Linked DNA regions of Granulosicoccus antarcticus IMCC3135. Each later gene encodes a partner of the first gene's protein in a complex. Links are inferred from orthologs where the notes say so. Each region holds a gene or a part of one and is shown on either strand. Other genes may lie near its edges. The genes, in order: scpA and meaB.

Region 1 (15,313 bases):
ATTTTTTTCATTTAGATGCATGACTGTCTGATGTTTGTAACAGTATTTGTAAACAGCAACTTCAGAGAATGCCAGTCATGACAATACACACCCATTCGCTAGCATCGAAGCGTCTTGTAGCCAAAACGTTCGGAATGATCGCACTCACCAGTTCAGCCATGATGATTGCCCCATCTGTCATCGCCAAAGAGGTCACTGCTGAGCTAAAAGGTGTGGATGGTGGGACTTTGGGTGAGATCACCTTCATTGAAGTCAGTACCGGTGTTCAAATCAAGGCCAATCTGCAGGGTATGTCCTCTGGGGCACATGCTTTTCACATCCATGAGACCGGCAAATGCAATGCAGCTGACGGGTTCGAAAGTGCTGGCGGGCATCTTGCAGCTGGCAAGGAGCACGGCTTTCTGGAAGACAAAGGACCACACGCCGGTGACATGCCTAATGTGCATATTCCAGAGTCAGGCGAGCTGACAATCGAGGTGCTGAATACTTCAATTTCGATGGGCTCTGAGGGTTCTGCCGCCCTCAATGATGTAGATGGTTCAGCCCTTCTCCTGCATGCCGATGCAGACGATTACAAGAGTCAGCCGTCCGGAGATGCAGCTGCACGTATTGCCTGTGCGATCATCGCTGAACCCTCTTCTTGAATTGCAGCGCTTTAAAGCTGTTACAGGTCGGGCGGATGCTTTTTCTAATCTCACCCGTAGAGATATACAAAGCCCATATCTCGATTTACAGCTAGTCAATCGGACGACCAGAGAGATTATATCGCCATTGACTGTAACAGCCCACCTTACTCCTATACTTTTTCCAGCCATTCAAGACTTGTGATTCAAATCACAGCGTGACTATCATGAGGAAGAGCCACTAGCACAAAGGAAAAGCAAGCCATGGCCTCACGAAAAAAGACAGTCACGAAAAAAGTGTCCGGTAAAAAAGCGTCATCCAGCCGAAAGAGCGCATCGAATTCGACCGGCAAGTCCTCTGGAAAATCGGAACCTGGGAAGAAGCGATCACCAGCAACGGAACGCGCACCGACACTGCCCGCTCGAATCTATGCACAGGCATCCGTTCTCTCGATTGGTGGGCGGTCAATGTTCGATGCAGGCTTCGGCATTAACGCTGAAAACGTAGCCGATTATCTATCGGAAGAGGCGTTGTTGAGTAGTGCTGTGGCACAACTACAACAGGCCGGTTTTGATGTTCTGCAGGTGTCGGGCGCCATGATCAATATTGCGGGCTCTGCCAAAGTTTTCGAGCAGGCATTCGGCGCACCGATTGAAGTGCATCAACGTGAAGTCATAAAGCCATTCAGCAACTCCACCGTGGCTGAATTCCTGGACAGTCCGAACTGTGACATGCCGGGTTTGATTGCCACTCAGAACAGCGCCTTCGGCAATGTGCTTGAAGGTGTCGCCCTCGAAGAGCCACGCTATTACATGGCCCCCAACGCCACACCGCCGAATCCTGGCTACTGGCATCTGGACGTGCCCAATGGGGTTTCCATGGGCTGCAATGCAGGTCCGGCACACCGCGCTGGCATCACCGGTCGTGGCGTGGTTGTCTCGATGGTCGATTCGGGATTCTACCGACATCCGTTTTTCGCTGCACACGGCTATCGTGCAGACAATGCCTTGCTAGGGCCCGGAGCCAGCAATGCCGCCGACGATGAAAGTGGCCATGGAACTGGCGAGTCTGCGAATATCTTTGCACTTGCTCCCGATGTGCGGCTGCGACCGGTCAAGATGAGCTTCGTCAACAGCATCGGCAGCTTCGACATGGCCGTCGGCCTCGGTCCGGATATCATCACTTGTTCATGGGGATCAGATCTTCGTAACGGTTCGCTGTCTGCCGCAGATATTGCATTGGGCAACGCTGTAGCCACTGCAGTCGCCTCTGGCATCACGGTCATCTTCTCTGCCGGTAATGGTCACTGGGGGTTTCCCGGGCAGCATCCGGATGTCATCTCGGCAGGCGGTGTTTTCATGGACAGCGATGGTTCATTGCAGGCATCTGACTACTCGTCCGGTTTCATGTCCAATATCTACTCGGGACGGCGAGTCCCAGACCTTAGTGGGTTGGTAGGCATGCAGCCGGGTGCTCGGTACATCATGCTGCCAGTACAACCGTTAGATGAAATCGATCGGAACAGCGCCGGTGGCACACACCCCAATGGTGATGAGACAACGAGTAATGATGGTTGGGCGGCATTCAGCGGTACCTCAGCGGCAGCCCCTCAACTAGCAGGTGCTGCGGCACTGGTGAAACAGACTTGCCAGCGATTGACGCCTGCCCAGGTTCGCGATGTGTTGCAACGTACGGCAACGGATGTCACGACCGGCCAGACACACGGCAATACCGGGCCCAACGTTGCACATTGCGGTGTCGACGAGGCTACTGGTCACGGCTTGGTTAACGCGCATCGGGCAACTATTCTTGCACGCATGCACTGCCGAATTGTGAGTCCTGTAACGCCGACCCTACCACCCGTCCGGCCTCCGATTGTACTACCCATACTACCTCCCGTCCGGCCTCCAATCGTACAACCCGTACTACCTCCCATTCGGCCGCCTATCGTGCAACCAATCCAACCTCCTATCTTTCCACCGATCGTGCCGCCAATACAACCTCCTACCCGGCCACCGATCGTGCCGCCGATTCAACCACCAATACGCCCCATCAGGCCGATACAACCTATAGTTCCCATACGGCCGATAGGACCGGTAATCAATCCACAACGGACAGCGGACGAGCTCGATAATGCAATGGCGGTCGCACAACAGCAGGCTTATCAGCAGGGTTATGAGCAAGCCTTGGCCGATGCCCAGATACCTCAAGCGAGTGAGGACAATGGTGATATTGCACCACTCGACGAGGCTGACCTTGATGAACTCGAGGCCATGGTGCGCGACGGCATGATCGATCCTGGCGATATCTGAATCGATCATGGCAAAGCGTTCGAAAAAGGCGCCAGTGCCCCCGGATTTTCAGGTGGCGCTGGTGTCGATGCCTTTTGGATCAGTCGACCGCCCTGCGCTGGGTATCAGCCTGTTGAAGCAGGGGTTGACCGAACGCGGGATTACTTGCGATGTTCACTATCTACTCAGTGAGCTGCTCGATCTGACTGGGCTTGATACATATCGATGGCTGACTGACGGGGTGCCCTACACTTCGTTTGCTGGAGACTGGTGTTTCACGTTACCTCTTTATGGACGCCAGCCTGATCTCGATTGGGATTATGTGCAATCGATTCTACTGGAGACCTGGCGGTTGAGTCGCCAGGATGTCGCCCGTATCATTGCCATTCGCGAGCAGACGCCCGCCTACATTGAACAATGCCTGACAACTGTCGACTGGAACCGTTATCAACTGGTAGGCTTTACGTCAACCTTTACCCAAAATCTTGCCTCACTGGCACTAGCCCGTGCGTTGGCCAGCAACTACCCGCACCTGCAGATAGTGTTTGGTGGTGCCAACTGGGAAGACCAGATGGGCAAGGCACTGTTTCAGCAATTTTCGTTTGTCGACTTTGTATGTCAGGGCGAGGCTGATCACAGCTTTCCAATGCTCGTTGATAGCTTGGCCCAAGGTAGCACTCTGGATCACATACCAGGGTTGCTCTATCGGGACAATACAGCTGCGGTAGTCAGCACATTGCCTGCAGAACCTGTCAAGGACATGGACACTGTCTCCATACCTGATTTTAGCGATTACTTTGCGATGCTGGACAAAGGGACCCGGCGAGCACAGGTGACCCCGGCACTCTTGCTAGAAACCTCGCGCGGTTGCTGGTGGGGTGCCAGCAGTCATTGTACATTTTGCGGCCTCAACGGAAACGGTATGGTGTTTCGGTCCAAGTCTGCCGATCGTGTCCTGTCGGAGCTTGCGAGCCTGGAGTCCACCTGGCAGGTTCATGACATTTCCGTGGTCGATAATATTCTTGATATGCAATATTTTCGTACTCTGCTACCACGGCTCGCAGAACAGAGAAGCCCACGTCGTTTGTTCTTCGAGGTGAAGGCAAATCTGAGTCGTCAGCAGGTCAGCTTGCTGCGTGACTCGGGCATTCGGAATATCCAGCCTGGAATTGAGAGTCTTTCAACACATGTGCTCTCATTGATGCGGAAAGGAACGGATGCACTACGCAACGTGCAACTGTTGAAATGGTGCCGCGAACTGGATGTATCAGTTGACTGGAACATCCTCTACGGATTCCCCGGGGAAAGACTGGAAGACTATTCATCGATACTGGAAACATTCAGGAAGATAGGCCATCTACAGCCGCCATCAGGGCATGGTCAGATTCGCCTCGATCGTTTCAGCCCTTATCACTCGACACCTGCACTGTTTGGCATTCTCAACGTGCGACCCATGGCCGTTTTCGCCTACCTCTACCCTTTCGACGACGCATTGCTGAAGCAGATGGTGGGTTATTTCGATTTCGACTATGACGACAAACACACCCCCATCGATGCCTCCGAACTGTTGGCGGCCATCGATCTGTGGAAGCGTGATTACGAACGTCCGGAGCTTCGGGTGGAGGATGACAGATCCGTGCTCACGATCACTGACACACGACAATCGTGCGACCCCAGGCGCTACCAACTGGCTGGCTTTGACCGACTGATCTATGTTCTGTGTGATCGAGTCAGTAGTGTCACCAGCATCCAACGGCGCCTGCAGGGACTGTTTCCTGCCTCGCATTTCAGCGTTGAGGATATTCAACACCTGCTTGACTGGCTCGAGAAACATGAACTGGTGTTGTGTGAAGGCAAACATTATCTGGCTCTGGGAATCTATGAAAATTTTCCCGACTCACTGGCAAATGCCGCAGAACAACGTCACAGACCCAGGTCGCGTACAACAATTGGAACTGTGCCTGTCGTCAATATGACGATGAAAGACACGCGTACACTGGTGCAACGCGCAGACGTGTTGGAGACAAGTACATGACAGGCACTGATGACAAATTGACAGCCACCGTTCTACCCAGGTCAGAAAGCACAATCGGTGCTGCGGTTGTGGCTCTGGAAGCACTGCATTTCGCCGTACAGAGGATCATCGGCGGATCTTTGGTAATTACTGCCAATCGACTGATATTTTCGGAAGCTTTTGATTATGCGGTCACGGTAGACGACCAGCAGCACGCGTTCTTTCTTGTCGAAGGCACTGCGATATCCGAACTGTCTCAGATAAAACTTCCCTCAAGCCTTGCCGACAGCTGCACGGCAGTGGAACTGCATCAGCCACTGGATTTCGGCCCCGGCAGTTTCGGATAAGCCATGATGACGACTCGCCAGCGCCCGGCTATAATCGCAAGTGGTGGTGCATTGCTCATCGACCAGTTGATATCAGCTACGCTGTTCAGGGCACTGTTTAAAGAATGTGCCTCGCAGAGGTCTGTTGCGAAAGAACAGGTGCAGACCACCAGTGGTCAGGGTCACTGGCGTTCAGCAGACCCTGCCAGACATCTGGCTTCGGCAGACGGCGGGCCATCCCAAATGGCCTTCTACCACGACACCGATCTACACCATACGTTATCCCAGTGGTGCGGATGCCGGTTGAAACCCACATCGGGTTGCGGCACCTATTCGTACTATGACCAGCAAGGGCATTTTCTGGCCCGGCACCGGGATATCCGAACCTGTGACGTGACTCTGGTCACCTGCCTTCACCGGGTCGACGCACCAGTCCCCTCAGGCGCATTGAGAGTCTACCCTGCCTCCATTCGCACGCCGCTTGAGCGGATCGATGCCGCCGCCGCCCATCGTGACCTGCACCCACAGCAAAGCCAGTCAGTGCTGCTGCTGGGCGGCTGCGTTCCACACGAGGTACTACCCGCTGCAGACGGCTTCCAACGCTGGATCAGCGTCTTGTGTTTCCAGATGGTCAAGGTATGACCTGCAGCAGGTCACAAGCCATCAACGGTTCCGACGCTCTCCCAGAATCTGCCCGAGCACGGCATTCGCCGCATCGATAACACTGGTTCCCGGTCCGAATATCTCCGCAACACCTGCATCACGCAAGGCATCGTAGTCCTGTTCCGGAATGACTCCGCCGCAAACGACCTTGATATCGGCATGCCCCTTATCAGCCAGCAAATTGATCAGTTGTGGTATCAACGTTTGATGACCTCCGGCCAGACTGGAGACACCGACAACATCGACCCCATCCTTGATGCACAGCTCAGCCACCTCTTCTGGGGTGAGAAAAAGATCGGACATGCCTATCTTGAAGCCGATATCACCGAACGATGAGGCAATCACCTTTGCACCGCGATCATGTCCATCCTGGCCCATTTTGGCCACCAGCAAATGCGGCGCCCGACCGTGTGAGCTCTTGAAATCTTCAACACGTTTTCTGACATGTACGAATTCAGGCGATGTTTCACTCTGTTTTTCATAGATGCCCGAAACCACTTCGGTCTTGGCCTGATGCCGACCAAATTCGCTTTCCAGCGCGTCTGATATTTCACCCAGAGTTGCTCGACTTCGAGCGGCGTCCACAGCTGCTGCCAGTAGATTACCGGACTGACTCTTGGCAATCTGTGTCAAATCCGCCAGGGCCTTTGCACAGACCGACTCGTCACGCTCGCGCTTAACCCGCTTGAGCCGTTCGATCTGCTGACGTCGAACCTCGGCATTGTCGACTCTGTGCACATCAATGGGTACCTCATTTTCCAGACGATACTGATTGACTCCCACGATCACATCATCGCCATTGTCTACCCGTGCCTGACGGGCGGTAGCGGCCTCCTCTATACGGCGCTTGGGCAGACATCAAGCAAGGCCTTGGTCATGCCACCATGCTCTTCATCACGCTGGTTTCCGACATTCCCGATTCAGCACGACACCACTTCGTGGGCATCGACAATGTGTCTGCCGGTCGCGTGGTTGGCAATCTGATGGGCCGATTCATCAGAACGAGCCGCAACTACTGGGGCTCTATTCCATTGCCGCGGGCAACAAGGGCATCCTGCAGGCACTGGATGACACCGACAAGTCACCCGTTGTCATCATGCACGAGCTGTCCGACCCGGTTCGAAAAGCTGTGGCCAAAGGACAAGTGGATGCGATCATTTCCCAGAATACCGATCACATCGCGCGCAGTGCCATGCGCGTTCTACGCGCCTATTACGAAGGCAAGCCAATCGTTGAATCGCAGGAACGCATTCGTATGGATATATTATTGGCGGATAATATTTATTGAAAGCCTCGGTACCCTGGTCGGTCGATGAATACGTATCGAATTGCTGGGCTCAGGCCATCTGCCGTGCCAGTTACTTTTTAGCCGTGAATTTAAAAAGAATCAACTACCATCTGTAGTGATTCTGTACGTCACCTTACCCGTAAAAATCACCCTATCCGGTGGTGGTGTTCCATGAATATGCGCAAGAATATGAAAACCCCCGGGGGCTTCGACAAACTCTTTGATATCCATACCATTTTGCTTCATGGTCAGCTGTTTCCGGTTACCACCGAATCTGAGATTGAAATCGTTCACGCCGGCCAGAAAAACCTCCTTGCGCTCACCGTTCACCTCTGCGGCAATGTACAACTTCATCGATTCCAAAAAATTGAAATTGTCGGCCAGCCCGTCTTCCTTCTGATCTAATGAAGATTCGGTAGAAGAGGGAGCAATCTCCCATACCAACCTGCGTACCTGTATGGAGGCAACAGTGCTCAGGTCAGTACTCTCAAGCTCTGACTTCAAATCCAGATGGATCGGCGTCAGTTCGCTGTTTAACTCGCTGGACATCCTGGCGTCTTCTACAAGATTCTCCGGCAGGTTCTGTTCCACCCGGAAACGATCAACGCCCTGTGTCTTGTCCGTATAGAACATCAGGAAAAAAAGAACGGCAGACCCACAGATGAGGTTAGTGACAAGTTTCCTTGAAATTAGCATGTGATCGCTGGAGGATGACATTTTCACCCAATCCTGAACTGACAGTAACTGTACAGAACGCAGGAATCACGCCGTTCTTATTATATTTCGGATTATAGAGGGATACATTCAGGGCTGAACTTCGACACCCCGGAGCCTGACCTGTCACTCAACAATGCTCACGATGGCCCAGTATGCTGATTGGTGTGCATCTGCTCAAGCGATAATGCAAGTTGTGTCAAACACACAGCTCGCTCACCCATCCATCAGCGATTTCGACGCTCCCCCAGAATCTGCCCAAGCACAGCATTCGCCGCATCGATGACACTGGTTCCCGGTCCGAAGATCTCCGCAACGCCGGCATCACGCAAGGCCTCGTAGTCCTGCTCAGGAATAACCCCGCCGCAAACGACCTTGATATCAGCTCGACCCTTATCAGCCAGCAAATTGATCAGTTGTGGTATCAAGGTTTGATGACCTCCGGCCAGGCTGGAGACACCCACCACATCAACCCCATCCTTGATACATAGATCAGCCACCTCTTCTGGGGTCAGGAAAAGATCGGACATGCCTATCTTGAAGCCGATATCACCGAACGATGAAGCAATGACCTTTGCACCGCGGTCATGCCCATCCTGACCCATCTTGGCCACCAGCAGATGCGGTGCCCGACCGTGTGAGGTCTTGAAGTCTTCCACACGTTTTTTGACATGCAGGAACTCAGGTGATGTCTCACTCTGTTTTTGATAGATACCCGAGACCACTTCGGTCTTGGCCTGATGCCGACCAAATTCGCTTTCCAGCGCGTCTGATATTTCACCCAGGGTTGCCCGGTTTCGAGCAGCGTCCACAGCCGCTGCCAGTAGATTACCGGACTGACTCTTGGCAATCTGTGTCAAATCCGCCAGTGACTTTGCACAGATCGCCTCATCACGCTCGCGCCTCACCCGCTTGAGCCGTTCGATCTGCTGACGCCGAACCTCGGCATTGTCGACTCTGTGCACATCAATGGGCACCTCATTTTCAAGGCGATACTGATTAACACCCACAATCACATCATCGCCATTGTCTACCCGCGCCTGACGGGCGGTAGCGGCCTCTTCTATACGGCGCTTGGGCAGACCATCAAGCAAGGCTTTAGTCATGCCTCCATGCTCTTCGATCTCCTGGATCATGGCCCAGGCAGTCTCCATCAGCTCCGAGGTCAGGGATTCGACATAATAGGAACCACCCAAAGGATCGACCGTACGGGTAACGCCGGTCTCATGTTGCAGTATCAGCTGTGTATTACGGGCGATGCGTGCAGAGGCCTCGGTTGGCAGAGCAATCGCCTCATCAAAAGAGTTTGTATGCAGCGATTGTGTTCCACCCAGCACCGCAGCCAGCGCCTCATAGGCAGTCCTGACTACATTGTTGTAAGGGTCCTGTTCGGTCAATGACACACCGGAGGTCTGGCAATGGGTACGCAGCAGCTTGGAGCTTTCTTTCTGTGCCCCCAGATCAGTCATGATGCGAGACCACAGCATGCGGGCGGCACGTAGCTTGGCCACCTCCATGAAGAAGTCCATGCCGATGCAGAAAAAGAACGATAACCTGCCAGCAAAGGCATCGATATCCAGCCCTTTGGATTGCGCGGCTCGTACATATTCCATGCCGTCAGCCAGCGTATAGGCAAGCTCCTGCGCCAGGTTTGCACCCGCCTCCTGCATGTGATATCCGGAAATTGATATCGAATTGAAACGCGGCATCTCCCGGGAGGTGTAATCGATGATATCGGCCACGATTCGCATGGAGGGCTCAGGTGGATAGATATAGGTATTACGCACCATGAATTCTTTCAGAACATCGTTTTGTACCGTGCCGCTGAGCAACGACTGATCATAGCCCTGCTCCTCACCTGCCACGATAAACATGGCCAGGATAGGCAGAACAGCGCCGTTCATAGTCATCGATACCGACATCTTGTCCAGCGGGATACCGTCGAACAGAATCTTCATGTCTTCCACGGTATCGATCGCAACGCCAGCCTTGCCAACATCACCGACGACGCGCTCATGATCACTGTCATAGCCACGGTGGGTGGCCAGATCGAAAGCGACCGACAAGCCCTTCTGACCCGCTGCCAGATTCTTGCGATAGAAGGCGTTGGACGCCTCCGCTGTGGAGAAGCCTGCATATTGACGAATCGTCCAGGGACGACCGGTGTACATGGTGGCCCGTACACCCCGGGCGAAAGGCGCCACACCCGGAATGGCTTCAGCGGCTGCGGCCGGACTGTCCTCAATCGTATACAAAGGCTTGATGGAAATACCTTCGGGGGTCTGGGTGCAGATCGATTCCAGCGGTCGATCTTTTAGCTCCCGACGCGCAAGCTCGGTCCAGGTGCTATTGCTCTCACTCATGTTTCGAACTCCATGATGATGTCATCCACCTGCAGACTATCACCAGCGGCCACCGGTACGCTAGAGACCACGCCGCTCACTTCGGATTGCAGTACGTTCTCCATCTTCATGGCCTCAACGATTGCCAGTGGCTGACCGGGCTCTATCTTGTCGCCTTCCTTGACCAGCAAGGTGGTAACCAGCCCAGGCATCGGGCATAGCAGATAGCGGGACATATCGGCAGCTTGCTTGACTGGCATCAGCAATGCCAGCTCAGCCTTGCGCTCACTGAGCACCTGCGCCTTGACCAGATAACCACCGTGTTCCAGACCGATGGCTGCCACACGCCGACTGAGCTTGAAGTCATAGGCCTTGTCATCCACCAGCAGGCTCAGAATGGTATTGCCGGCAACCCAGTCCGTGCTTACCCGGAGCTGCTGACCTTCCACCTCAAGCTGATAGTGATCCTGCTGATCGATCAGGGTTACAGGCACCTGTTCACCGGCAATCAGCACTTTGGAGACGTGGCGGCCATTGGCCCGCGCACCCGACATCACATTGGATTGACGACCCTGAGGGTTGCTGCGTATGGACTTTCTGGCAATAACAGCGGCAGCCATTGCGAACAATTTCTTGATATCCGCTGGCGGCTCCACATCATTGAAGCCATCCGGGTATTCCTCTTCGATGAAGGCGGTGCTGATGTTGCCCGACTTGAATCGAGGATGATTCATGATGGCCGACAGGAACTGCAGATTGTTACCCACCCCTTCCAGCTCGAACTGATCCAATGCACGCGACATGGCATCAATGGCCGCTTCTCGTGTGGGTGACCAGGTACACAGCTTGGCAATCATGGGATCGTAGTACATCGAGATCTCACCGCCCTCATCCACACCCGTATCGTTACGCACCACCAGCTCATCACTGGCACCACTGACCGGTGGTCGATAGCGACTCAAGCGGCCGATGGAAGGCAGGAACCCACGCTTGGGATCTTCGGCATACAGACGGCTTTCAATCGCCCAACCATTCAGCTTGACCTCATCCTGTGTCAGCCCGAGCTTCTCACCCGCTGCCACCCGAATCATCTGCTCAACCAGGTCGATACCGGTGATAAGTTCTGTAACCGGATGCTCAACCTGCAGACGTGTATTCATTTCCAGAAAGTAGAATTGCTTCTCGCTGTCAACGATGAACTCGACCGTACCGGCACTCACGTAATCCACGGCGCGACTCAAGGCCACCGCCTGCTCACCCATGGCACGCCGAGTCGCCTCATCCAGAAAAGGCGATGGTGCCTCTTCCACGACTTTCTGATTACGGCGCTGAATGGAACACTCGCGCTCACCCAGGTAGAGGCAGTTGCCGTGAGAATCTGCCAGTACTTGTATTTCTATATGGCGAGGAGAGGTAATGAATTTTTCGACAAAGATGCGATCGTCGCCGAAGGAGGATTTTGCCTCTGACTTGGAGCGCTCGAAACCTTCCAGAGCTTCGGCATCATTCCAGGCGATACGCATGCCCTTGCCACCGCCACCAGCGCTGGCCTTGATCATGACGGGATAGCCGATTTCGGAGGCGATTTTCACACAGTGCTGAGCATCGTCAATGATGCCCATGAAGCCTGGTACCGTATTGACACCGGCTTCAGACGACAGTTTCTTGGAGGTGATCTTGTCACCCATGGACAGCATGGCACTGGGCGAGGGACCGATAAAGGCGATACCCTCTGCTGCCAGACGTTCGGCGAACGCCGCCTGCTCTGAAAGAAAACCATAGCCCGGGTGCACGGCATCAGCGCCACTCTTGCGACAGGCATCAATCACCTTGTCGATTTGCAGATAGCTTTCTGCGGCTGTCAGGCCACCAATGCAAACCGCCTCATCGGCCGTGCGCGTATGCAGAGCTTGAGCATCGGCATCAGAATAGATCGCTACCGTCTTGATACCCATTTTCTTGGCGGTGCTGAACACACGGCAAGCTATCTCACCACGGTTGGCTACCAGAATCTTTTTAAACATGGTCGCTTGTCTCATAGTGGGATGTTGTCGTGCTTCTTGACCGGGCTCGTTACGCTCTTGTTCTTGAGAATCTCGAACGCTCTACCGACACGTCGACGAGTCGAATGCGGCTGGATTACCTCATCAATAAAACCGCGTTGGGCAGCGATGAAGGGATTGGCGAAACGATCTTCGTAGTCACGTGTGCGGCTGGCAATCTTTTCGGCATCATCACGCTCACTTCGATACAGAATCTCGGTCGCCCCTTTAGCTCCCATAACCGCAATTTCCGCCGTCGGCCAGGCGTAGTTGACATCGGCTCTGATGTGCTTTGAGGCCATGACGTCATAGGCACCGCCGTAGGCTTTACGCAAGATGACGGTGACCTTGGGCACAGTCGCCTCGGCGTAGGCAAACAACAGCTTGGCACCGTGTTTGATGATGCCGCCATATTCCTGAGCGGTACCGGGCAGGAAGCCTGGCACATCGACCAGCGTCAACAAGGGGATATTGAAGGCATCGCAGAAACGGACAAAGCGGGCCGCTTTTCTGGCGCTGTTGATATCCAGACAACCGGCCAGGACCATCGGCTGATTAGCGACGACACCGACACTCTGGCCATTGATGCGGATAAAGCCGCACAGGATGTTGCCAGCAAAGTCTGCCTGTATTTCAAAGAAATCACCCTCATCGGCAATGCAACGAATAGCCTGGTGCATGTCGTAGGCCTTGTTGGCATCCTTGGGCACCAGGGTATCCAGAGAAGGCTCTAGCCGATCGAAGGCATCAACGGTTTCCGATATCGGCGCTTTGTCCTGACTGGACAGCGGCAGGAATTCGTAGAGTCTTCTGATCTCAAGCAGAGCGTCCACATCATTATCAAATGCGCCATCAGCGACAGACGAGGTTTTTGTGTGAGTACCGGCACCGCCCAGCTCTTCTGCCGTGACGATTTCATTGGTCACGGTCTTGACCACATCGGGGCCGGTGACAAACATATGGCTGGTATCGCGCACCATGAAAATGAAGTCCGTCATGGCGGGGGAATAGACCGCACCACCGGCACAAGGACCCATGATGACCGAGATTTGCGGGATGACACCCGAGGCCTGCACGTTGCGATAGAACACCTCGGCATAGCCACCCAAGGAGGCAACCCCTTCCTGGATACGGGCACCACCAGAATCGTTAAGGCCAATGAGCGGCACGCCATTCTGAACCGCCAGATCCATGACCTTGCAGATCTTCTCGGCATGGGTCTCAGACAAGGAACCACCGAAGACGGTGAAGTCCTGAGAGAACACATACACTGGGCGACCATTGATGGTGCCCCAGCCGGTCACCACTCCATCTCCGGGTGGTCGATCCTCACTCATGCCAAAATCGACACAGCGATGCGTCTTGTACAGATCGTATTCTTCAAAGGATTCGTCATCCAGCAAGACATCCAGTCGTTCACGCGCGGTCAGTTTGCCTTTGGCGTGCTGTTTGTCGATCCGAACCTGTCCGCCTCCCAGGCGTGCCTGTTCGCGACGTTTCTCCAGTTCTTGCGTGATGGCGTTCATGCATGCTGCTCGTTTTTGTATTTCCTGAGCATCGCAATAAATATTGACCAATGCAAGTGTATTAAGGCGTTACGTTGTGAATGTTGCAAATTACAATAATTAATTAGTAAACTTGTATAATGAGAAGCCAAAAACTGTTCCTCGGTGAAAAACTGCGCGTTCTACGTGAAGAGCACAAGCTGACGCAAGCCGGATTTGCACAGAAGCTGGGGATCTCCACCAGCTACCTGAACCAGCTTGAGAATAACCAGCGTCATGCTACAGCGACCATTCTGCTGGGCCTGGCAGAGCATTTTGCCGTGGATATCGCCAGCTTGTCGCGCCAGGATGGTGATCGGCTACTGGCGAGCCTGACAGAGTGTTTTGCCGATCCTGTTTTCAAGGGCAAGGTACCTTCCTCGCGAGAATTACGACTGGCCAGCCAGAACTCTCCGGGTGTTGCCATGGCTCTAATTGCCATGCATGAAGCCCTGCGACGCTCCAGTGATCAGCTAGCGGAGCTGGATGACACCATTACCCGCGCAGGCGTTATCGTCCAGCCAACACCCTATGAACAGATCAGGGATTATTTCCATTTTAACGACAACTATGTCCATGAGCTGGATCTGCTTGCAGAATCGCTATCAACCAGTCTCTTTGATGAGACCTCTACGGATCGCGATCAACAGCTGACGCAGTATCTACACGACAAGCACAGTGTCACCATTGGCGTGGACCTGTCGAACAGCTCCACTATTCGATCCTTTGATCCACATACGCGCCAACTGCACCTGAACCGTCGACATCCCAGCTCCACCCGAGCCTTCCAGATGGCGCACCAGATTGCCTTGTTGGAACACGCAGACATCATGAATAAAATCATCGACAAGGCCAGCTTCGGTAGCGATGAGGCCAATAGTATCTGTCGCCGAGGCCTGGCCAACTATTTTGCCGGGGCATTGCTGATGCCCTACACCCGCTTTCAGAAATCCGCACGCGAACTACGCCATGACCTGGTTGATCTGGCAGATCGCTTCCAGTGCAGCATTGAACAGATAGCCCACCGCCTGAGCACCTTGCAAAGGCCCGGACTAAACGGCATTCCCATTTTCTTTGCTCGCCTGGATCGGGCTGGCAATATTACCAAACGTCACAGCGCCACCAAATTGCAGTTTGCCCGGTTTGGCTCGGCCTGCCCTTTATGGAATGCGCATCGAGCTTTTGAGTCTCCCGGAAAAATCATTCGGCAACTGGCGGAAACACCGGATGGCGTACAGTACCTGTGCCTGGCTTGCACTGTTGACAAACCAACGGGAGGCTTCAAGGACCCGACCCAGCAATATGCCCTGGCACTGGGTTGCGAGTACCGGTTCAAGGATGAGTTTGTTTACAGCGACAGTTTTGCGGGCCAGCCACTGGAGAGCTTTGAGCCTATTGGAGTTTCTTGTCGTATCTGTGAACGTGAAAATTGTGTGCAGCGGGCATTACCACCCTTGAAGCGGGA
Region 2 (15,313 bases), 1.3 Mb from region 1 along the record:
TGGCCATAGGTTTGCCGTCCGTCATCATGCTCGCCGCTCTGCGCTGCAGCCACCACGAAACACCCATTCTCGATAGCCCGTGCTCGCAGCAGCACCTCCCAGTGAGCGGCACCGGTGGGCCGTGTGAATGCCGAGGGCACGAACATCAAACGCGCACCTGCTTTGGCATAATCGCGGTAGAGATGGGGAAACCGGAGGTCATAGCAAACGGACAAACCCATACGCCCCCAGGGCGTTTCAGCAACAACCGCCTCTACGCCAGCCTCATACCCGCTGGATTCCAGATAGCAAGTTCCGTCAGCCAGCCGTACATCAAACAAATGAATCTTGTCGTATCGAGCAACAATCTCGCCCTTATCATCTATCAGGCAAGAACGATTGACTGGCAAATCGCCGTGTCCGAGCACAGGAGAGGAGCCATTGTGTAACCACAAACCGTATCGTGCGGCCTGCTCTCGACATGCAGCCAGATAAGGATCTTCGGCCTCCTGGCAAATGATCTGCCGTGCTGCCGAACGATTTCGATTCATCAATCCGGACGCTTCAGGCAGACAAAGCATATTGCAGCCTGCCTCGGCCGCTTGCGCACACAAGCCCTCCAGAGCAGGGATATTGCCTGTGTGGGTGTTTGTGGAACACATCTGCCCCAGCAGAAGACGCAATCGGTCAGAGGGGCGTTCTTCTACACCGGCTTGCTCATTCATGCGCATCTGAAGCTTATCTGGACAGTCAGCTGCAGGATAAAACCTGACTCATTGTGGATGCAAGCTCTAATTCAAGCTTGCTCCATGCCAGTCGCAATGAGTCAGGTTGCCGTTCATCCAACGTTAATGGCCGATCATCAGCCACGCAGGTCGTCGAAGAATTTCTTCACACCACCCAGCCAGCTATGTGCCTGCGGGCTATGTCGCTGAGCATGATCGCCGCTGATTGCCTCGTGAAACTGCATCAGCAAATCACTCTGATCCTTGTTGAGGTTAATCGGTGTTTCCACACGCACCTTAGCCAGAAGATCACCAACAGCACCGCCACGTACCGGCTTCACACCCTTGCCGCGCAAGCGAAACGTCTTCTCTGTTTGCGTACCTGCTGGAACCTTGAGCTTCACCCGACCGTTCAGAGTAGGCACTTCCAACTCACCACCCACAGCCGCCGTAGCGAAATTGATGGGCACGCTGCACAGCAAATCTGCTCCGTCGCGCTGGAATATCGGGTGTGCCTTGACAACGATTGCAACGTACAGATCGCCAGCCGGACCACCACTATCACTTGCCTCGCCTTCACCGGACAAACGAATCTTGTCACCGGTATCCACGCCAGCAGGAATCTTGACCGACAGCGTCTTCTCTTTCTGAGTACGTCCCTGGCCGCGACACTTCGGACACGGATCGGTAATGACCTTGCCCTTGCCACGACAGGAAGGACAGGTTTGCTGTACAGAAAAGAAACCTTGCTGCATACGGACCTGACCCACACCGTGGCAGGTTGAACAGGTAGAAGGTGACGTTCCTCGCTTGGCACCACTACCGTCACAGACGTCGCAGCCAACCATATTCGGAATCTTTATTTCGGTAGATGTACCGGCAACAGCTTCCTCGAGACTGATCTCAAGGTTGTACTGCAAATCATCACCACGGTACACCCGAGGGCCACCACCACCACGGCGACCACCGCCGAAAATATCACCAAAGACATCACCGAAGATGTCGTTGATATCAGCACCGCCGCCGCCACCAAAGCCGCCGCCGCCAGGCTGATTACTGACTCCCGCATGACCAAACTGGTCATAGGCAGCCCGCTTTTCCTTGTTTTTCAGAATTTCGAAAGCCTCTTTGGCCTCCTTGAATTTCTCAATGGCCCCGTCGTCGTCCGTATTGCGATCGGGGTGGTACTTCATCGCAAGACGCCGGTAGGCTTTTTTCAGTTCTGCTTCGGACACGTCCTTGGAAACGCCCAAAACTTCGTAGTAATCCCGCTGCGCCATGAATTATCGACCTGGTGTAACAATGCACGACTACAAGCAGAAGGCCTGCAGTCTTAGAAAAATACAGATTTGAAGAAGTGACAAGGATAAACGACAAAAAGGTCGAAGGTCGTGATCAGTTGTTTCATCAGTGCTTGCGCACACTCTGAAATGCTCCGAACAGACCTTCGACCTTCCCTGTTTCAAGTCACCCTGGAGCGACCTGAAAGTTTATCAGGAAGCTTTGTCTTCCTTGACTTCCTCGAACTCAGCGTCGACAGCATCATCAGCACCATCTTTGGAAGCTGATGCCTGGCCGCTTTCAGCATTTTCAGCTTCGGCTTCCGCATTCTGCTTGGCATAAGCTCGTTCTGCCAATTTGCCAGTCGCCTCACCCAGAGCTGCTGTCTTGGCATCGATAGCTTCTTCATCTTCACCGGCAATTGCTTCACGCAACTCGGCAATCTTGCCTTCGATGTCAGTCTTCTCAGATTCTTCAACCTGGTCAGCCAGATCTGTCAGAGACTTCTGAGCTGCATGCATCAGCTGCTCGGCCTGGTTACGCTTGTCGATCAGGCTACGCAATTTCGCATCTTCAACAGCATGCTCTTCTGCATCCCGCACCATGGTTTCAATCTCTTCGTCCGACAGACCACTGGAGGCCTTGATGACGACAGACTGCTGCTTACCAGTTGCCTTGTCACGAGCCGATACATTCATGATGCCGTTGGCATCGATATCGAAGATAACTTCGATCTGTGGCACACCTCTGGGCGCAGGAGGAATGTCTGCCAGATCAAATCGACCCAATGATTTGTTCGTATTAGCGATTTCACGCTCGCCTTGCAACACATGCACGGTCACGGCAGTCTGATTGTCATCAGCCGTAGAGAATACTTGCTGTGCCTTGGTAGGAATCGTAGTGTTCTTGTCGATCAGCTTGGTCATGACGCCACCCAGAGTCTCGATACCCAGAGACAGAGGAGTTACATCCAGCAGCAATACGTCCTTGACCTGACCGCCCAGTACACCACCCTGGATTGCCGCGCCAACAGCAACAGCTTCGTCCGGGTTGACATCCTTACGGGGTTCTTTACCGAAGAAGTCCTTGACTGTTTCCTGCACTTTAGGCATACGAGTCTGACCACCGACCATGATGACATCATGGATTTCGGAAGCCGACAGGCCTGCATCCTTCAGAGCAAGCTTGCATGGAGCAACGGTACGTTGAATCAGATCTTCAACCAGTGATTCCAGCTTGGCACGTGTCACCTTGATGTTCAGGTGCTTGGGACCAGAGGCATCTGCCGTTACATAAGGCAGGTTCACATCGGTCTGCTGTGTGCTGGAAAGTTCGATCTTCGCTTTTTCAGCAGCTTCCTTCAGACGCTGCAGAGCCAGTGGATCATTATGCAGATCGATACCGGATTCCTTCTTGAATTCTTCCGAGAGATACTCGATCAAACGGTTGTCGAAATCTTCGCCACCCAGGAAGGTGTCACCGTTGGTAGACAGCACTTCAAACTGGTGCTCGCCATCGACTTCGGCAATTTCAATGATAGAGATATCGAAGGTACCGCCACCCAGATCGTAGACCGCTACCGTTTTGTTACCGCGCTGCTTGTCCATGCCATAGGCAAGGGCTGCTGCGGTCGGCTCGTTGATGATGCGCTTTACTTCCAGACCGGCAATCCGTCCTGCATCTTTGGTTGCCTGGCGCTGGGAGTCATTGAAGTAGGCAGGAACCGTAATTACCGCTTCGGTGACCTTTTCGCCCAGATACTCTTCAGCAGTCTGCTTCATTTTCATCAGGATGCGCGCGGCAACTTCCGGCGGCGCCATACCTTTTCCAGCAGCCTCAACCCAAGCGTCACCGTTGTCCGCCTTGACGATCTTGTAGGGGACCAGCTCGATATCCTTCTGGACGGCTTCTTCTTCAAAGCGACGACCAATCAGTCGCTTGACCGCGTAAAGCGTGTTCTGTGGATTTGTAACAGCCTGACGTTTTGCAGGCTGACCGACGATGACTTCGCCGTCGTCTGCAAATGCGACGATGGACGGAGTTGTACGATCGCCTTCTGCGTTCTCGATTACTCGGGGCTTGCCCCCTTCCATGACCGCGACACACGAATTCGTCGTGCCAAGATCGATTCCGATAATGGTACCCATGATTTTAATCCTTTACTTTTAAATCAGATGTTGAAAAGACAGAACCCTCGAAGAGGCATTCTGTTCGTTGCAAAGATGATGTGGCAGTCATGCTGAAATTCAATAGTTGTCAACCATTTTCTGGCGTCAGACAGCCACTCAAGAGGGCATGAACACTGGCATTGTTGCAGCTTTACGAGGAGTGCGAACGATACCAGTGAACGTGGTTGCCGTATTACTTGGCAACCATGACCAGAGCCGGTCGTACCAGCCGCTCGTTCAGGGTGTAGCCCTTCTGCATGACGGAAGCTACTGTATTGGCAGCCTTGCCTTCGATCTCTTGCATGGACATGGCCTGATGAAATTCAGGGTCGAATTTCTCGTCCACTGGATTCACTTCAAGAATGTTATTTTTCTCAAAAACCTGTGCCAGCATTTTCAGGGTAAGTTCGGCACCCTGCACGATCGATCCTGCATCGGCATCATCAGCCTGCGCTGCAGCCAGTCCCATCTCGAGACTGTCCTTGATAGGCAGCAGATCACTGACGATCCCTTCAAGTGCAAACTTACGCGCCTTGGTTACATCGTTCTGAGCTCGCTTGCGCTGGTTTTCCATCTCGGCCTGCAGACGCACCAGGCGATCCCAGTTTTCCGCAGCACGTCCTTCAGCGTCAACCAACTGTGAACGCAGTTGATCCAGCTCACTCAGCGGCTCTTCTTCCTCGCCCATTCGCTGCTCTCCAAACCCTAAAGGGTCATTTTGAGCATCAGCAGAACCTGCGTCCTGACCGGCACCAGAGGTGTTAGCTCCCTGGGCGGTTTGATCTTCCGACGATGCACGTATGTCCTGCTCATCCACCACGTCATAAGACGCGGCATCAAGCGTTATATCGTCAACGGATTCGTTGCGCGCATTGTCAGACGTTTCAGTCTTGTCTGGCATAATTGGTTAGAAACTCTCTGGGATGATTAAATCGCTTCGCGAATATAGGTGCTAATTACGCATGTTCAAGGCGGCACTGAGTAGTTTGGAGGTGACATCCACTACAGGAATGACTTGTGCGTATGACATGCGCTTGGGGCCAACGACCCCCAGCACTCCCAGAAGTTTACCGTTGATTTCATAAGGTGCGGTCACGACGCTACATTCACCAAGCGCATCATAACCGGACTCGCGTCCAATGAAAATCTGCACACCGTCGGCAGAGACGCAACGCTCCAGCAAATGGAAGATATCGCGTTTTTGCTGAAAAGCATTGAAAAGATCCCGCAGCTTGCTGACATCTCCCAGATCGGCATGCCCCAACAGGTTGCTCTCACCCGCCATCAGCATGCTGTCTTCATTGTCTTCAGCCTCATCGGGTCCGAATACCTGGCCTGCGACATCAATCATGCGCTGCATGGAATTCCCCATATCCTCGCGCGTCCGCTCCAGATCCTTGCGCATACGGTCACGCACTTCTGCCAATGGTCGCCCCAGATACACCTCATTGAGTTCGCGAGCAAATTCGGCCAGCTCATCCTTGCTGTAATTGCGCTGTACGTGAATGATGCGATTCTGTACATCATCATCACTGATGATAAGAATGACCAGAACCCGCTGATCGGAAAGTGGCAGAAACTCTACCTGCTGGAGTGGTTTTTCCTCTCGCCTCGGCACGGTCACCATACCGGCCATTCGCGTAAAGTTCGACAGGTAGTTTGACGCTATCTTGACTAGCGCCTGGTCGTTCAAAGAGGGGTCCAACAACGTGCGAATGTGCTCGATGGTTCCTTTTTCAGGCGGCTTGACATCAAGAAGCTTGTCTACGAAGACCCGAAAGGCTGCCGAAGTAGGTACTCGACCCGATGAGGTGTGCGGGGATTTCAACAGCCCCATATGCTCAAGATCACCCATGACATTTCGTACCGAAGCGGCACTGATGTCGATACCGGGCAGCCTCGATAGCGTCCGGGAACCTACAGGTGTGCCCTGTTCGATGTAATGATCAACAAGCAACTTGAGTATATGCTGCTCTCGTTCGGTGAATTCATACACCGGGTTGGCTGTCATGAAATCTGTTTCATTCCGCAATTAATGCCTTATTGAGTGACAATACAGGTAGCAGGAGTCGTCATTGCACTACCAACAACGATAAACTAAGTCTCATTTCGTTTCCAATCAAGCATTTAATTCTCACAATGCCACGTAAAATCACACAATCCGTTCAAGTTGGCCCAGTGACCGTCGGAGGCGCCGCACCGATTGTGGTCCAGTCGATGACTAATACGGACACCGAGGATGCCATTCGTACTGTCGCACAGATTGCTGATCTGGCGCGCGCAGGTTCAGAACTGGTACGTATTACGGTGAACACCGAGGCTGCTGCCAATGCAGTACCCGAAATCCGCGATCGTCTGCTGAAAATGGATCTGGATGTACCTCTGGTTGGAGATTTCCATTTCAATGGTCATAAACTGCTATCGGCAGTGCCGGATTGCGCAACTGCTTTGGCAAAGTACAGGATAAACCCGGGCAACGTAGGGCGTGGCGCGAAACGCGACGAGCAGTTCGCACAAATGATCGAAATTGCGGCCCGCCATGACAAACCGGTACGAATCGGAGCCAACTGGGGCAGCCTGGACCAGGAGCTACTGGCCCGCCTGCTTGATGAAAATGCTTCAAGAACACATCCCAAACCACTGGAACAGATCAACCGCGAAGCTGTGATCAAATCTGCTCTGGATAGCGCGGCACGCGCCGAAGAGTTGGGCCTGTCCAGAAACAAGATCATCCTGTCATGCAAGATGAGCCGTGTGCAAGACCTGGTACAGGTCTACGAATCTCTGGCCTCTCAGTGTGACTACGCCCTGCATCTGGGCCTGACTGAAGCGGGTATGGGCTCCAAGGGAATCGTGGCCTCAACAGCGGCTCTGGCCATACTTCTGCAACAAGGCATCGGCGATACCATTCGTATCTCACTGACGCCGGAGCCCGGTGGCGATCGCACCAAAGAGGTCGTGGTCGGTCAGGAAATTCTGCAAACCATGGGATTACGCTCCTTCACGCCCATGGTTACCGCCTGCCCCGGGTGTGGTCGAACCAGCAGCACCTATTTCCAGGAGCTTGCCAGTCGTATCCAGACCTATCTGCGGGACAGCATGCCGGGCTGGAAAGCGGACCATCCGGGAGTGGCAGACATGTCTGTTGCCGTCATGGGCTGCGTGGTCAATGGTCCCGGGGAAAGCAAGCATGCCAATATCGGTATCAGCCTGCCAGGCACCGGTGAACGACCGATCGCCCCCGTGTACATTGATGGCGAAAAGGCCATGACACTCAAGGGTGATCATATTGCCGAAGAATTTCAGCAGATCGTCGATGAATACGTACAGACGCACTATCGGGCCGAGAGTGCCTGACGTTCGTATTCCCATCGTCCTCATGTCACGCCGACATCACGGCACATTCAGTTTCCATGCGTCGAACTCATTGGCGCTCAGCCCCAGATGAATCTGCCATGGAACAGGTTCGAATCCGCCACGCCACCTCTGACACCGGGTAAACAGTCGCTGACGCTGCCATTCCGGGGCTCGATGAGCACCATTGAGCCCGTTATAATCATCGGTGCAGGTCTGGCGGGCTGCTGGACTGCACGCTTGCTGGCAGAGCATGGCCTGCCGGTACGATTGATCGATTCTCATCAAGGGGTCGCCCATGCGGCATCGGGCAATCCGGCTGGCATCGTCAAACCCTATGTCACACGAACTCCCTGCCTGGCCATGGACTTCCATGTGGCAGCACACCAATATCTGTTGCAGCAACTTCGCTCAAAACCGGACATTCGCCAATCCAGTGCCAACGAAGCCCTTTTCAATGACATCGGTGTTCTGCAGCTGGTCGAGCAGGCATACCCGGAATCAGCACACTATGGCTCTGTAACCCGGACAGAGGCACAAACTCTGGCAGGCCTTGCAATGATGGGCGGAGCATTGCATTTCAAAAACAGTGGCTGGCTGAATCCGGGCGAACTGTGTCGCAGCCTGGTCAAACATCCGGGTATCACACTATCAACCGGATGCACTATCTCGAGCATCAATCGCATCCAGCTGCCACAACTGAAAAACGGCTGGCAGCTAGTCACAGCCGAGGGCAAGCAGTATCGGGCCGTGCGACTGGTACTGGCCTCTGGCAGTGCGTTGAATGGGTTCCAGCAAACACATGCCCTGCCCATTACCGCTGCACGGGGGCAAATCAGTCGATTCGGGCTGCAAGACGACTCACCACGCCCACAGTGTGTCGTCAACGGCAAGCACTACATCATCCCGGACGGTGACACCGTACTGGTGGGAGCCACGTTCGATCGTGACATTGTCGATGAGCGCGTCAACTTGCAGGATCACACCCGCAACCTGTCGGGACTTCGGCAAACAGCCCCCTCATTACGAGTTCATGACACCGCTCTGGCAGGCTATGCGGGTGTGCGAGCAACAACACCTGATCGTCTGCCCATGGTCGGCCCAGCTCCGGATACAGAACAGATCGCTTCAGTTTATGCGGACCTGAAACATGGCAGGCCGCTGCATGAGCTTCCCGCTCTGCCCTGTCACGAAGGACTGTACGTGCTCGGTGGACTCGGCTCCAGAGGCATTGTCAGTGCGCCACTGGCGGCAAACATACTGACCCAGCTACTGATGCACCTCAGCACGGAGTCATGGAAGCAATGGGCTCCCTTGCTGAATCCCGCTCGATTCCAGATTCGGGATATAAAGCGGGGTAAAGTCAGAACATCATGAATCGAAATGAGACACTAGCTCAAGGCGTTCTGGCTCGTGAACCTGCCATGCTCTCGCAAGCCATCACCTTGGCAGAATCCAACCTGGCAGCTCATAGGGCACAGGCACAAGATATACTGCAACGCCTGCTATCGCGAACCGGCAAAGCCATGCGCATCGGCATCAGCGGTGCTCCGGGGGGCGGCAAGAGCAGGCTCATTGAAGCTTTGGGGCTGCGCCTGATCGAACAGGGACACAGGGTTGCAGTACTGGCTATCGATTCAAGCAGCCAACCTGGCGGCGGCAACACCCCGGATGACAAGACTCGCATGGCGCAATTATCACTGCGCGATGAAGCTTATGTACGCCACTCCCTCACAAGCGGGCATCCTGATAGCGATACACGAGTGAGCCGCGAGTCTTTGCTTCTGTGCGAAGCCGCAGGCTTTGATGTCATCCTGGTCGAGACTGTCGGGGTTGCTCAAACAGAAGCAGGGATATCAAAGATGGTTGATTGCTGTCTGCTACTGGTGTCAGGCGCCGATGATGAGCTGCAGAGTATCGAGAAAGGCATGCTGGAGCTGGCAGATATCGTTGCCGTCAACAAGGCCGACGGCAACACGATCAATGACGCCGGACAAGCCCGAGCGACCTCGACCTGTCAACATGCCTTGTCTCTTCTCCAGCCAGCTTCCAGCTGGAAGCCTGTCGCACTTACCTGCAGTGCAACCACAGGCGATGGCCTGGACGAACTCTGGCAAAACGTTCGCACGCACCGACGACAGATGATTGATACCGGAGAACTGGTGGAGCGACGCGAACAACAGCGTATTAGCTGGACGTGATCAATGGTCAGCCAGCGCTTGCTGTCGTCACTGCGTGAAAAACCCGAACTACAACTCCTGGCACACGATACAGACTCGGCAGTACGTCAACAGAAACTGACCGTCCTGCACGTCGCTAATGCAATACGGGCGGCGTGGCATCCAGACTATCTGATTGCATGGATTTCTCCTGAACCAGAACCCAAGGTGCGGTAACCACGCACCAGAATTCTGGCTCACGAGCCGTCCAGTCACGAGCATCATCATCACTGGCCCGCCTCAGGACCCCACTGTCGAGCCACTTTTTGAGCATCTCGACATCATCACGGGTCAGGCATTCTGCTGTCTCAACGAGGTCGAGCTCCACAGAAACATGAATGACGACGCCGCGTGCAAAATGTCTTACCAGCTCCGACCAGGCAATGATCGCTGTTTCACCATTCAAATCGGATGACAGATTTTCATCGCCAGGCTCAAGGGTGCTTTTCTTGTCGTCGTCATTCATGAGTCAATCACTTCATCTGCTTGATGAATTCATCTGATCGAGCGATCGACTGATTCAGACGCTGAATCAGAACACCAATATCGCCTTCCAGATTACTGTATGTACTTTTAAGTGAGCCTACAGCCTGTGCATTCAGGTTGTGCTTGAGATACAGCACATTATCGTGCAATGAGGCCAGTATTGGCTTCATGCTGGCTTCCGCCTGCTTCATGCTTTTAAGCATTTCCTTGTAACGCGCTTCCGTATCAGCAAGCTTGCTCTCACTGTCACGTCGCAACACCTCATCGTTATAGGTCTTGTTTTCCTTGCGCCACTCAGCAAACAGATCCTTGGCTACCTCTTCCGTTTCCTCGATCTGCTCGCTGACCTCTTCGGCGGCATCCTTGCTGCTTTCGTATTCCTTGTCGAGTCGATCATAGGCTTTCTTGAGATTGGTGTTCTCGATGGTCACGATATTGCCGAATCGCTCCAGAGCATCCTGGAATTCTTCCTGCGCATCTTTTTGAGCATTGCGCGTGTCCTTCACATTGCCCACCAGCAAATCGCGCTTGTGAATTCCGACCTTTTCGAGTGTGTTGTACTTCACTGTTGCACAGCTGGTCAGTAGCACTACAGCTACCACCAACATCGCATTCTTCATGAAACGCATATTCTTCGACTGTCTACAGGGTTTGACATCAATAATATCATGACGGTCCGTTCGCCCGTTCAGTGTTGTCGGACCTACAGATGTTATTCTGGAGCCGTGGATTGAAGAGAAACTGTTGATTTATCGCCAATCCATGAGCGATTAATAGCGCTAATGAGCCATTTCACACCAGCATTACAGATAACCTCGGGACATTGACGATGCAAATCCGCGACTCCATACGCACCATTCCCGATTTCCCCAAGCCCGGAATCCAGTTTCGTGATGTCACTACGCTGTTTGGCGATGCCCAGGCGTTTCGCATGGCGATCGATAATCTGCTGCATCCCTATGCAGGTGCCCGAATCGACAAGGTAGCGGCTCTGGAAGCCCGTGGCTTCATCATGGGAGGCGCTATTGCCCATCAGTTGTCCGTAGGCTTTGTGCCCATTCGCAAAGCCGGCAAGCTGCCTGGACCCTGCATGAGTGAGTCCTATAGCCTGGAGTACGGGGAAGCCACCATGGAATTGCACGAAGGGGCTTTCAAACCCGGTGAACGTGTGTTGCTGGTTGATGACCTGATTGCCACAGGTGGCACCTGTGAAGCGGGCATAAAGCTCATCAGACGTGCCGGTGCCATCGTCATCGGCAGTGCATTCATCATCGATCTGCCAGCTTTGGGTGGTCGTGAACGCATTGAGGCACTGGATGTTCCCGTACATATTCTGTGTGAATTCGAAGGTGATTGAAAAGCACCGGACAACCGTTCGAGCTCCAGTCATCCGAACCAGTTGACGACATTACTCATCTGGGCAGATCTGTCAGCCTGAGAGCGTCAGAACGATCCCGCTCTGCCCTGCGGATGACTCTGCCCAACGCCAGAGTCACGGCATCCTCTTCTCGCGATTGCTGACGTAAATGCCGCTTTGTTGAAACCTTGTCAGCGATAAGTACAAATGGCCGAATATTCTCCAGAGTCTTGGGGCCGATTCCTGACACTTCCAGTAACTGCTCGATCGTCTGGAATGGGCCGTTACTCTCGCGCCACTCAACGATGCGTTGCGCCTTGCCAGGGCCAATCCCGGGCAAGGCTGCTGCCAGCTCTTCGACCGATGCGGTATTGATATTGACCATTGCTGGCGGATCTGTCGGCTCATCCGTATTGACAGGCAAGGCATCGGGTAGCTCGAACACAGCTCCGACTCTGGAATAGATATGTCGGCCCGGGCTACTGGCAGCCGGATTATGGCCTGCTCCAGAGCCGCTCATCGAAGCAGCAGGTACTGCCCCCGCCCGGACGATGTCCGGAATCAAGGCCCAGACTGACAGGCAAAACAGCGTCAGAGCGAACAAATAGTGGTTACGGCAATACTGAGTAATCATGGCGACATCCTTGTCAAAAAATCAGTGCTTCCTGAAGTTGATCCTGCCTCTGAATCAACCTGTTGACAACCCATCAAGCCTGTTTTTACTGACAATTCAGACAGTATCCTGTGCCAGACAAACTCTAATTATGGGATGATGCCCTACTGATTTCACCACCCGGAGACCATGCAGACATGAAACCCGAAACGATAGCCCTGCATCACGGCTACACCCCAGATGAACAACATTCAGTTGCCGTGCCCATCCACCAGACCACCGCCTATGCGTTCGACAGCGCACAACACGGTGCAGATCTGTTCGATCTGAAGGTTGCGGGCAATATCTACTCGCGCATCATGAACCCCACCTGCGCTGTGCTTGAACAACGTGTGGCAGCACTCGAAGGCGGCATTGGCGCGCTAGCTGTTGCCTCGGGCATGTCAGCCATTACCTATGCCATCCAGACCATTGCTGAAGCCGGTGACAACATCGTCTCCATCAGCGAACTCTATGGCGGAACCTATAACCTCTTTGCACACACCTTTCCCCGTATGGGACTGACAACCCGGTTTGCTGACAAGGACGATTTCGAAGGCATCGCAAAACTGATCGACGCACGAACCAAAGCGGTGTACTGCGAAAGCATCGGCAACCCTTCCGGCGGGGTAGTCGATATTGCCAGACTGGCGACCCTTGCTCATGAGCATGGCGTTCCGCTCATCGTCGACAATACGGTTGCCAGCCCGACCCTGTGCCGCCCCATCGAACATGGCGCAGATATCGTCGTGCACTCTGCCACAAAGTACATCGGTGGTCATGGTACGACCCTTGGTGGCATCATCGTAGACTCCGGCAATTTCCCCTGGGCCGAGCATGCCGAACGTTTTTCTCTGCTCAATGAACCGGATGTCTCGTACCACGGTGTCAGCTATACCCGAGATGTCGGCGCAGCCGCCTTCATCACTCGTGCGCGTGTTGTGCCACTTCGCAACATGGGCGCGGCCCTCTCAGCCCAGGCAGCCTGGAACCTGATCCAAGGTCTGGAAACGCTGTCATTACGCGTAGAAAGAATCTGCAGCAACAGCTTGGCTGTCGCACAGTTTCTGGACAATCATGACAAGGTCAAATGGGTCAGTTATGCCGGCCTGCCTTCTCACAAGGATCATGCGCTTGCCAGACAATACATGGCTGGGCACGCCTCCGGCATCCTGAGTTTCGGGGTCGAAGGTGGACTTGAGGCTGGTATAACGGTGTATGACGCCCTCAACCTGATCTTGCGACTGGTTAATATTGGCGACTCGAAAACACTGGCATCCATGCCGGCTGCCACCACACACCGTCAATTGAATGATGAAGAGTTGAAGGCTGCAGGTGTAACACCCGATATGGTGCGACTCTCGATAGGTATCGAGCATATCGATGACATCATCGAAGATCTCGAACAAGCTCTGGCAAAAGTCTGACTGACACTCCAGCCGTTGCTCTGGCATAAGCGAGCAACGGCTGGATTTCATTCGAATTCATGGACGGCCTCATTGGAAGCTGGGTTCATCCAATCAGCGGCATCAGGTTTTCAGATATCGTATCGCAGCCGCTGACCTGTCCTTCTCGGCAGCTCTTTTTCGTATTCTGTGCAATCGCTTCGGCACACCTGGCAACAACGTAAATCCGTTGTCCGACCAGACATCGGCTCCACCATGATCATAGGTGACAAACAGAGCCAGAGAGTCGCTCAGCAGTTCAACCTCGTCTCCGTCAAAGCCTGCATCAATTCTTACGCTGATATTGGGCTCGGCAAGTCTGTACTGTTTCGGTCGCAATGGCAGGTAATCGTTTTGCCCGGTATGGTCTGAATTCTCGCCCATCCAACTTAAATGCAATATCTGTCCCCCATCTAAAAGAGCAGCTTGCACGCGACAGACTTCAAGTGCTTGATCGGTAGGCACCACCAGCGACCATTCACCTGCACTCATGGATTTACCCTCAGGTGTCACCGTTGTAATTTCAATGTCAATATTCAACGGCTCTGCTGTGTCATTCACGGCGAGAACGACGATCTCCCCGGTTTTCTCATCCGGCCGGGCACTGACAAGTACTGGGGCAAAGAAACGTCTGGCAAAGTATTGAGTCAGCTTCCAGCTACCGCCGTACTCCAGACTGGACCAACTGGCAACGGGCCAGGTATCGTTCAATTGCCAGTAAAGCGTGCCCATGCATCTGGGCTTGCTACTGCGCCAGAACTCGATGGCAGTCTTCATGGCCAAAGCCTGACTAAGCTGACTTAGCCATGTCATGTCCTCGAACTTATCCGGAAACCTGAAATACCGAACCAGGGTTTCCACAATCCTGCTATTGCCACCCTCGTTGCGTTGATGCACATCCATGACAGAGGAGGAAACATTCCTGTCCTGTGGATCAGTAAAGGTTTCGATCAGCTGATTTGACGGAAAAGACTGAAAGCCGAACTCCGAGCAGAAACGTGGTTTAACGGTTCGATAATGCTCAAAGTCCTTTGATGAGTGCCACACATCCCAAAAGTGCATATCCCCGGCAGTATCATCATGCCAGGCATCGCCAAAGTGAAGTCGGCCCACCGCAGGAGACGATGCCCAGAAGGGAATATCCGATGCCTCCCGCTCCATAGCCTCTTCCAGTGCGTGACTCAACCGGGCATAAACAGCCACATAGTGATCACGGTTTTTACGGGACACTTCAAACCAGCCTAGTGCGCCAATGACCTCATTATCACCACACCACAACGCCAGCGATGCGTGCTGACTCAGGCGGCGTATCTGTTGCCGGGCCTCGATACGTACAGAGTCAAGCCAGACAGAATCTGATGCGGGATACAAGTTGCAGGAAAACATGAAATCCTGCCAGATCATCAGTCCCTTTTCCGAGCACATCTGATAAAACCAGTCAGGTTCATACTGGCCCCCGCCCCACACTCGAAGCATATTCATGTTGGCATCCAGCGCTGAGCACAACAGATCATCCACGAGCTCCGGAGTAACTCTTGCCGGCAATGCATCGGCAGGTATCCAGTTTGCGCCTCGCATGAATATTTCCTTGCCGTTAACTCTGAATGCAAAACGGTTACCGATCTCATCCGCATCGGTAATCAGTTG

The links.
Region 2: the proteins of scpA (region 1) and meaB are in contact, whole or in part, in a crystal structure (PDB 8DPB), measured with the Methylorubrum extorquens proteins. The link is inferred for Granulosicoccus antarcticus IMCC3135 from one-to-one orthologs. Residues at the interface, in SOR27001.1 of Methylorubrum extorquens: Glu577, Glu578, Asn579, Asp580, Gly581, Arg582, Arg583, Arg585, His596, Ala604, Ser605, Ala608, Asp609, Gly611, Phe612, Asp613, Val614, Asp615, Ile616, Gly617, Pro618, Leu619, Glu625, Arg628, Gln629, Val631, Glu632, Asn633, Asp634, Glu661; in SOR26638.1 of Methylorubrum extorquens: Arg20, Ala21, Ala24, Arg25, Thr28, Ser32, Arg33, Arg34, His37, Thr98, Gly99, Gly100, Ser101, Ile102, Leu103, Lys106, Thr107, Ala110, Ala113, Ile114, Asp115, Arg116, Ala118, Phe119, Ile120, Arg121, Pro122, Pro124.

Annotation. Positions count from the first base shown.
Region 1 is NZ_CP018632.1:4,448,072-4,463,384, forward strand. The notes cover bases 7,716-10,715. They hold scpA (methylmalonyl-CoA mutase), read right to left. Parts: upstream 10,284-10,715; coding sequence 8,148-10,283; downstream 7,716-8,147. Other genes in these bases: IMCC3135_RS19270 (hypothetical protein), read right to left, coding at 7,716-7,839; IMCC3135_RS19280 (acetyl-CoA carboxylase biotin carboxylase subunit), read right to left, coding at 10,280-10,715. In the rest of the region: IMCC3135_RS19235 (superoxide dismutase family protein), read left to right, coding at 78-644; IMCC3135_RS19240 (S8 family serine peptidase), read left to right, coding at 888-2,936; IMCC3135_RS19245 (RiPP maturation radical SAM C-methyltransferase), read left to right, coding at 2,944-4,950; IMCC3135_RS19250 (hypothetical protein), read left to right, coding at 4,947-5,276; IMCC3135_RS19255 (hypothetical protein), read left to right, coding at 5,280-5,897; IMCC3135_RS19260 (methylmalonyl-CoA mutase family protein), read right to left, coding at 5,919-6,773; IMCC3135_RS19265 (type 1 periplasmic-binding domain-containing protein), read left to right, coding at 6,766-7,206; more of IMCC3135_RS19270, read right to left, coding at 7,306-7,715; more of IMCC3135_RS19280, read right to left, coding at 10,716-12,286; IMCC3135_RS19285 (acyl-CoA carboxylase subunit beta), read right to left, coding at 12,298-13,830; IMCC3135_RS19290 (helix-turn-helix domain-containing protein), read left to right, coding at 13,950-15,313. UniProt on the Escherichia coli protein: Catalyzes the interconversion of succinyl-CoA and methylmalonyl-CoA. Could be part of a pathway that converts succinate to propionate.
Region 2 is NZ_CP018632.1:5,719,118-5,734,430, forward strand. What follows is about bases 7,795-10,794. They hold meaB (methylmalonyl Co-A mutase-associated GTPase MeaB), read left to right. Parts: upstream 7,795-8,880; coding sequence 8,881-9,708; downstream 9,709-10,794. Other genes in these bases: mnmC1 (FAD-dependent 5-carboxymethylaminomethyl-2-thiouridine(34) oxidoreductase MnmC1), read left to right, coding at 7,795-8,884; IMCC3135_RS24880 (DUF2288 domain-containing protein), read right to left, coding at 9,824-10,192; IMCC3135_RS24885 (DUF2959 family protein), read right to left, coding at 10,200-10,794. In the rest of the region: IMCC3135_RS24840 (carbon-nitrogen hydrolase family protein), read right to left, coding at 1-704; molecular chaperone DnaJ, read right to left, coding at 842-1,984; molecular chaperone DnaK, read right to left, coding at 2,198-4,132; nucleotide exchange factor GrpE, read right to left, coding at 4,347-5,054; heat-inducible transcriptional repressor HrcA, read right to left, coding at 5,106-6,164; ispG (flavodoxin-dependent (E)-4-hydroxy-3-methylbut-2-enyl-diphosphate synthase), read left to right, coding at 6,293-7,510; more of mnmC1, read left to right, coding at 7,598-7,794; more of IMCC3135_RS24885, read right to left, coding at 10,795-10,832; IMCC3135_RS24890 (adenine phosphoribosyltransferase), read left to right, coding at 11,042-11,569; IMCC3135_RS35650 (ComEA family DNA-binding protein), read right to left, coding at 11,625-12,203; IMCC3135_RS24900 (O-acetylhomoserine aminocarboxypropyltransferase/cysteine synthase family protein), read left to right, coding at 12,380-13,648; IMCC3135_RS24905 (beta-mannosidase), read right to left, coding at 13,751-15,313. UniProt on the Escherichia coli protein: Binds and hydrolyzes GTP. Likely functions as a G-protein chaperone that assists AdoCbl cofactor delivery to the methylmalonyl-CoA mutase (MCM) ScpA and reactivation of the enzyme during catalysis.